DNA from 2 places in the Plantactinospora soyae genome. Region 1 is predicted to be linked to the other one. Evidence: riboswitches for the same ligand, from Rfam matches in the RefSeq annotation. Region 1 holds a riboswitch; the other holds the start of a gene.
The links. A riboswitch is a leader RNA that binds a small molecule or an ion and turns the genes downstream of it on or off. The one in region 1 is predicted to bind thiamine pyrophosphate.
Positions count from the first base shown of each region.

Region 2: it holds a riboswitch for thiamine pyrophosphate, as region 1 does, so the genes downstream of both, H4W31_RS42025 (ECF transporter S component) here and thiE (thiamine phosphate synthase) in region 1, are expected to answer to the same signal.

Region 1 covers NZ_JADBEB010000001.1:859,288-863,398, forward strand. The annotation lists partial or broken gene thiO (glycine oxidase ThiO) at 1-1,036, opposite strand, end outside; partial or broken gene thiE (thiamine phosphate synthase) at 1,135-1,755, opposite strand; TPP riboswitch at 1,750-1,859, opposite strand; gene H4W31_RS03750 (ThuA domain-containing protein) at 2,260-4,111, shown strand, end outside.
Region 2 covers NZ_JADBEB010000001.1:9,633,315-9,637,425, forward strand. The annotation lists gene H4W31_RS42005 (RNA polymerase sigma factor) at 1-258, opposite strand, end outside; gene H4W31_RS43605 (hypothetical protein) at 332-517, opposite strand; gene H4W31_RS42015 (DUF6328 family protein) at 865-1,377, opposite strand; gene H4W31_RS42020 (sugar isomerase domain-containing protein) at 1,634-2,383, opposite strand; TPP riboswitch at 2,503-2,608, shown strand; gene H4W31_RS42025 (ECF transporter S component) at 2,684-3,274, shown strand; gene H4W31_RS42030 (ABC transporter ATP-binding protein) at 3,319-4,111, shown strand, end outside.

The DNA.
Region 1 (4,111 bases):
CCCCGGTGGCGATCAGGTCGGCGATCAGGTCGGCGGTGACCGGGGTGAGCACGATGCCGTGCCGGTAGTGCCCGGCCGCCACGACCACCTCCGGCCGGCCCGGCATCCGGCCGAGCAGCGGCGCGTTGTCCGGCGTACCGGGGCGCAGCCCGGCGCGCGCCTCCACCAGCTCGTACTCGGCGATCTCCGGCAGCAGGTCGGTGGCGGCACGGAGCAGTTCCAGCACCGCCCCGGCGGTGATCCCGAGGTCGCCGCGCTCCTCCACGGTGGCGCCGACCACCACCTCGCCGTCGGCCCTGGGCACCAGGTAGACGCCCTGGCCGTCGACGCGGCCCCGGATCACGTGCCGGAAGCCGGGCGGGGCGCCACCGGGTGCCCGGAGCCGGAGGACCTGACCCTTGACCGGCCGGACCGGCAGTCCGGTCAGGGCCGCCGTACCGCAGCCGGCCGCCACCACGGTGACGTCCGCGTCGGCTGCCACGTCGGCGAGTCGGTGGACCGGCCGAGGCAGCAGCGTCGCCCCGGCCCGCCCGGCCGCGACCCGCAGCGCGGCCACCAGCCGGCGCGGGTCCACCTGGTGGTCGCCGGGGGCGAACGCGCCGCCGCGCAGCCGGGTGGCCAGCAACGGCTCGCGGGCCCGCAGTTCCGTCGGCCGTAGCGGCGTCACCGGCAGGCCCAGTTCCCGCTGGTACGTCCATTCCCGCTCCGCCTCGGCCAGGTCGTCGCCGGTGAGCGCCACCGTCAGCGTCCCCTCGGTGCGGTAGCCGAGGTCGAGGCCGGCGTACTCGGCGAGTTCGGCGGCGAAGCCCGGCCAGCGTGCCGCCGACTCCACGAGCAGTCCGGTCAGCACCCGCTCGCCGAAGTGCGACTCCGCGACCGGGGCCAGCATTCCGGCGGCGACGTCCGAGGCCCCGGAGCCGGGCGCGGGGTCGTACACGCTGACCCGCATCCCCCGGGCGGCGCAGCGCCAGGCGATGGCCAGTCCGATCGGACCGGCGCCCACCACCGCCACCTCTGGCCGTGCGCCGCCTACCATCCCGCCGCTCCGGCACCGCGCCGGTAGACCGGGGAACCTTCCCGGGGCGTCGGCCCCGGAAATGGTCCCCGGTCCCGGGGTGCCGGAGGTGGTGGTGCGGTGAGCGCGGCCAGCAGGTCGGCGGTGGCCCGGGCCGGATCGGCGGCCGAGGAGACCGCCCCGACCACCGCCACCCCGTACGCCCCGGCGGCCAGCAGGGCCGGAATCCGGTCCGGGGTGACGCCGCCGATCGCGATCACCGGTACCGGGACGGCCGAGGCGACCCGGCGGACCCCTTCCGGGCCGATCGGCGTAGGCAGGCCGTTCTTCGTGCTGGTGGCGTGGCACGGGCCGACGCCGAGGTAGCTGGCTCCGGCCGCGACCGCCGCCGCCCCCGTCTCCGGGTCGCGGGCCGTCGCGCCGAGCACCGCCGTGGGGCCGAGCACCCGGCGGGCGGCGTGCACCGGCAGGTCCCGGGCGCCGACGTGCCCGCCGGCCGCCCCGATCGCCAGGGCGAGGTGTAACCGGTCGTTGACCAGGCAGGACGCCCCGACGGCGGCGCACCGGGCGGCGACCGCGACGGCCAGCTCGTACGCCGTCCGGTCGTCGACGTCGTCCTCGACGCGTACCTGCACGACCAGTTCGGGACCGGCGACCGACAGCGCCGCCTCGACCACGGCGAGTGGCTCGCGCCCCGGCCGGCTGTCGGTGATGAGGTGAAGTCGTCCGATGGAGAACACGGCAACACTCCTCCCTGCGCCGGCATTACCCGGATCAGGTTCGACGGTCGGGGGCTGGTAGCCCCCCTCTCAGCCCGGTTCACCGGGCTCCCGTGGGTTACTTGTCGGCGAGCGTACGTCGCCGGTAACGGTGCCGTAAAGGGCAGTGACCCATCGCACAGGGTGAACCCCTGACCACGGATCGCCGTGCCAACCCGGCCAGACCCCACCCAGGGGGATTTGTCTGTCCTATCCGGATGATTCGTTCTCGTTGCTCAACCGTTACCGGAATAACCTCGTCGCCGTATTCCGGCGGGCCAGTCGCCGGCCCTAGTTTTGCTCAACGACAAGGCAAATTCCGCGGTCGGGGCCTCGGCGGGCACCGACCGTTTCCCGCACCCGTGGCGGCCTTCGGCGAACCGACCCGGGATCCCCGCTGTCCTCATCGGACGAAGGAGATCCTTCGTGTCCAGCCCGCACCGCTATCGCGGTACCCTCCCCTCTTCCCGTCTCCGACACAGACCCATGCGTGGCCTGCTCGGCGCCTTCGCGGCGGTGGCCCTCAGCACGACCGTGCTGGTCGCCACCCCGCACGCCGCCTCGGCCGCGCCGGTCGCCCTGCCCGCGCCGGCACAGGTACAGGCACAGGCCGACCCCTTCTCCGTGCTGGTCTTCTCCAAGACCGCCGGCTTCCGGCACGACGCCATCCCGGCCGGCATCGCCGCCATTCAGCAACTCGGCGCCGACAACGGGTTCACCGTGGACGCGACCGAGGACGGGGCGGCGTTCACCGACGCCAACCTGGACAAGTACCAGGCGGTGATCTGGCTCTCCACCACCGGTGACGTGCTCGACCCGGACCAGCAGGCCGCGTTCGAGCGCTACGTCCAGGCCGGTGGCGGATACGCCGGGGTGCACGCCGCCTCGGACACCGAGTACAACTGGCCCTGGTACGGCGAACTGGTCGGGGCGTACTTCGCCTCGCATCCGGCCAACCAGCAGGCCACGATCAAGGTCGAGGACCACGCGCACGAGTCCACGAAGACGTTGCCGGACGAGTGGTCCCGGTACGACGAGTGGTACAACTTCCGCGACAACCCGCGCGCCGACGTACACGTGCTGGCCTCGCTGGACGAGACCAGCTACGCCCCCGGCGCGGGTGCGATGGGCGCCGACCACCCGTTCGCCTGGTGCCAGGACTACGACGGCGGCCGGGCCTGGTACACGGCGGGTGGGCACACCCAGCAGTCGTACGCCGAGCCGGAGTTCCTGGCCCACCTCCTCGGTGGCATCCAGACCGCGGCCGGTGCCGTGGAGGCCGACTGCTCCGCCTCGCTGACCAGCAGCTTCGAGAAGATCAGCCTGGACAGCAACACCAACAACCCGATGGAGCTGGACGTCGCGCCGGACGGGCGGGTCTTCTACATCGAGCGGGACGGCCGGGTCCAGATCATCAAGCCGGACACCGGCACCACGGTCACCGCCGCCGACCTCGACGTCTTCACCGGCAACGAGGACGGGCTGATCGGCATCCGGCTGGACCCCGGCTTCGCCACCAACAACTGGGTGTACCTCTACTACGCCCCGAACGGCGGCGGGCCGCGCAACCACCTGTCCCGGTTCACCGTCACCGGTGACACCGTCGACCTGGCCAGCGAGAAGGTGGTGCTCCAGGTCGACACCCAGCGCAACACCTGCTGCCACGCGGGCGGCAGCATGGCGTTCGACGGCGAGGGCAACCTCTACCTGGCCACCGGCGACAACACCAACCCGTTCGAGTCGAACTCGTTCGCCCCGATCGACGAGCGGCCGGGCCGGCAGGACTTCGACGCCCAGCGCAGCTCCGGCAACACCAACGACCTGCGCGGCAAGGTGATCCGGATCCATCCCGAGGTGGACGGTTCCTACACGGTTCCGGCGGGCAACCTCTTCGCACCGGGGACCGAGAAGACCCGGCCGGAGATCTACGCGATGGGCTTCCGGAACCCGTTCCGGATCGGTGTCGACCCGCAGTCGGACACCCTCTACGTCGCCGACTACGGCCCGGACGCCGGAGCGGCGAACCCGGACCGTGGCCCGGAGGGCACCGTCGAGTGGAACATCGTCGGACAGCCCGGCAACTACGGCTGGCCGTACTGCCACGGGGCGAACTACGCGTACAACGACTACCAGTTCCCGTCCGGGCCGAGCGGGGCGAAGTTCGACTGCGCCGCCCCGGTGAACAACTCGCCGAACAACACCGGCCTGACCAACCTGCCGCCGGCGATCCCGGCGACCGTCGACTACGACTACAGCGGCAACCCGCTGTTCCCGGAGATCGGCGGCGGCGGTGCCCCGATGGGCGGGCCGGTCTACCGGTACGACCCGGCGAACACCT
Region 2 (4,111 bases), 8.8 Mb from region 1:
CGCGGTCTTGTACATCCAGGCCAGCGGCTTCTCGTAGTCGCGGATCTGCTCCCACTTGTCCCGGGCGGTGATGAACGCTTCCTGTACGGCGTCCTCGACCAGCCCACGGTCTGCGCACTGGCTCGACAGAAAGCGCTCGACCTGGACGATGTTCTGCTGACAGAACTCCTCGAAGCTCAGATCCGGCTCCGTCTGCCCCCGGTCCCCCAACCGGGCGGCCGACTCGGCCCGCACCATCGCGTTGTCCCCACTCCTCATGCCGCCACCTCGCTGCGCTCGGCGTCGTCATGAGATCTCAACCTGAGCCAACCGATTCGCTCGCTGCGCTCGTTCATGCCGCCCTGCTCCCGCCTGTTCGACGGGAGCCGTACAGTTCCAGGCCACGAAGTTCGACGATCCGGTGTCCGTCCCGGTCCCGCTCGTCGATCCGTACGTCCGCCTGCGCACCGCCGGCAAGCCGGATCAGACCCGTGGTCCGGGCCTGGGTCCGCGCCGACCATTCCCGCTCAGACTGCATCCGCGTCCGGTGTCGGATGTAGCCGCGCAGCAAACCTCCGAGCCCTAATCCCCCGATCAGGCCCACCACGGCCGCTGCCACCGAACTCCCGGTCGACAGCCCCCCCAGCAAATCTGCCATCCTCGCCTCTCGCCATCCGTAGTTACCGTGCCGCGTATAACTCTCCGTCAAGGCCGTCGGCGTAGGGGGCGACCCGCTGGGGCGAAGATGGCAATGATCAAAAAAGCGTTGCCTAGCTGGGAGACTTCCGCTGATCAGACAACGTAGACAGGCCGATCATAGGAGTATGGCTACTGTCCAGTATGGATTGCACAGAGTAACTTCCGGCTCAGTTGAGCGTGGTCAGTTCAGGAGCGCGGCAGGTAATCGCGGTCCGGAAGCTCGTCCTCGTCGTCATCGTCCTCGCCCTCGGTCCAGTTGCGGCGCATGAACGGCAGGGCGGCCCAGAACGTCAGGAACCACAGGCCCGTCAGCCCACTGAGTACGAACGCCACCGGGCGGGGCAGGATGAAGTCCGTAATCAGCAACACCGAACTGACCATCGCGATCAGCATGAACGCCAGGCCACCGGTGGCCATGCTGTGCGCGTACCGGACCAACTCGGGCTTGCGCCCCTGCCGGAACAGTGCCCGGTGGAACGCGACCGGCGAGATGATCAGTGCGGTGGCCGCGGCGGCGGCGAGCAGCGCGACGACGTAGGTGTCCTTCTGGAACTCCGTGGCCCTCGGGAAGCCGTTGCTGAACGGCAGCGTGAGCAGGAACGCGAAGAGGATCTGCACCCCGGTCTGCGCCACCCGCAACTCCTGCAACAGGTCGGCGAAATTCCGCTGCCAACGCTGCTTTTCGGTCTCCACGGCCACCCGGGCACCTCCCGCCACTGATCGGGCCGATCCCGATCAAGTTCGGAGCAGTTTGCCCCGCGCGGCCGAAAGTGAAACGCGAGTCGGATTCGTCGCGTGCTCCCATCATGCGGTCTGCTCCGGATGGCCCACCCGCGCGTCCCCGGTCCGGCCGTCCCGCGGCATCCCCCGCCCGCGCGTCCCCGGGCCGAGCGTCCCCGGCATCCCCCGTCGGCGCGTCCCCGGTCCGGGCGTCCAGTGTCCGCGCCTTCGCGGGTCAGGCGCCCCGGCGGATCCGACCCGAGTAACGGGCCTCCAGGGCGTTGTTGTGCCCGTCGCTGTCCGGGATGTTCGCCGAGAGGTAGACCGGCGGCGTCTCTCCCGCCTCGACCAGCCGGCGGACCACCTCCACCACGATCTGCTGGGCGAGCAGCGCGGCGGTGATCGACGACACCGCACCGACCGCGCCGCCACCGGGCAGCGGCAGCGTCGCGTCGCCGTACGGAGCGCCGTTGTCGAGCACCACGTCGGCCAGGTCACCGAGCTTGCGGCCGGACGGATGCCGGGACGGCACCCCGTCGGAATGCTCCCGGGAGGTGATCGCGATCAGCCCGTGCCCGCGCTCCTTCACCAGTGCCGCGAACTCGACGATGGTGCCGTTCACGCCCGAGTTCGAGGCGATCACGAAGACGTCCCGGGGGTCGATCGGGGAGAGCTCGTAGAGCCGGTGCGCCACCGTCGGATCCCGCTCCAGGGTGGGACCGAGGATCTCGATCGACTCACCACCGCGCAGTACCAGGTCCCGTAGCGCGATCCGGTTCGTCGGCACCAGGCCGCCGGCCCGACCGGCGATCTCCATGGCCAACGCCTCCGAGTGGCCGGTGCCGAACGCCTGCACCACGCCCCCGCCCCGGAGGGCAGTCGTGATCAGGTCGGCCGCCCGGCGTACGCCGTCCCGCTGGCCGGCCGCCACCCGCCCGATCGTCTCGGTCACCACGTCGAGATAGCCCTGTGCGCTCAGTGTCACGAATCCTCCGATTTACTGGGCCGCCCAGCCTAACCGGGGCAGGGTGTCGACCACCACATCTGGCCGCCCCACCGCTATCGGCAGGGTCCGATCCGGTGCTAGCGTCTGCGAAACAACTGCACATCCGACAGGGGAGCGCACAGCGCTGAGAGTGCGGGTCACACCCGCAGACCCTCGAACCTGATCTGGGTAATGCCAGCGCAGGGAGTTCGGTCGAGTCTCCAGCCGCGCCGTAGTCCGGACAATCCGGACTGCGGCGTGCGTCCTGCCTGGTTCGCTGCGCGACTGGGAGGCAAGATCATGAAGCAATCCAGCGACACCCGATGGCGCACGGTCGACATCGTCGTCGCGTCGGTCATCGCCGTCGCGTTCGGCGTCATCTTCTGGGCCTGGAACATGGTCTGGAGCGCCACCGAGGGCGCCTTCACCTTCTTCCCGCCGGCCCAGGCGGTCATCTACGGCGTCTGGCTGCTGCCCGGCGTACTCGGTGGGTTGGTGATCCGCAAGCCCGGCGCCGCGCTGTACTGCGAGTTCGTCGCGGCCTTCGTCTCGGTGCTGCTCGGCAGCCAGTGGGGCATGGTCGCCATCCTCCAGGGACTCGCCCAGGGTGTCGGCGCGGAGGCGGCCTTCCTCGCCGTCCGCTACCGCTCCTTCCGGCTGCCGGTGGCGATCGGATCCGGGGCCCTCGCCGGGCTCGCCGCCGCCCTCTTCGACCAGTGGCGCTACTACTCCGAGCTCGACTTCGACTCGTTCCGGCTTCCGGTCTTCCTGCTCACGGTGGTCAGCGCGGCCGTCGTGGCCGGGGCCGGCAGTTGGGGGCTGACCCGGGCGCTGGCCCAGACCGGCGTACTGGACCGGTTCCCCGCCGGTCGCGAACGTACCGCCGTCTAGCCGGCGGCGGAACAGGGCGAGGAGTCGGACGAGACGGTGCTGCGATGAGCGCGGTCGAACTGCGCGGATTCGGGTGGCGGCATGCCGGGCGGCGGGCCTGGGCGGTCCGCGACGTCGACCTGCGCGTCGAGCACGGCGAACGGGTACTGCTGCTCGGCGCCTCCGGAGCCGGCAAGAGCACCCTGTTGGCCGCGCTCGGCGGGCTGCTCGCCGAGGACTCCGGCGAGCAGGAGGGCACCGTCGAGATCGACGGGCTGGACCCCCGCAAGGCCCGGGAACGGGTCGGCATCGTCTTCCAGGACCCGGAGACCCAGCTGGTGATGGCCCGGGCCGGCGACGACGTGGCGTTCGGGCTGGAGAACAGGGGCGTACCGGCGGCGGAGATCTGGCCCCGGGTCGAGTTGGCGCTGCGCCGGGTCGGCTTCCCCTACGGACTCGACCGATCGACGGCGGCGCTCTCCGGCGGTGAGCAGCAACGGCTCGCCCTGGCCGGCGTACTCGCGCTCCGGCCCGGCCTGCTGCTACTCGACGAGCCGACCGCCAACCTGGATCCGGCCGGCGCGTCGCTGGTCCGCGATGCGGTGGACGCCGCGATGGACGACGACACCACGCTGATCCTGGTCGAACACCGGGTGTCGGAGGCCCTGCCGCTGGTCGACCGGGTGGTGGTACTGGAGCCCGGTGGCGGGGTGCGGGCCGACGGGCACCCGGAGGCGGTCTTCGCGGCGCACGGGCCGGCGCTGGCCGCCGCCGGGGTCTGGGTACCGGGCCCGCCGCCGGCATCCCGGCGGGCGGTCGCCCCGGCCGGCGACGTGCTGCTCACCGCCGAGCGGCTCG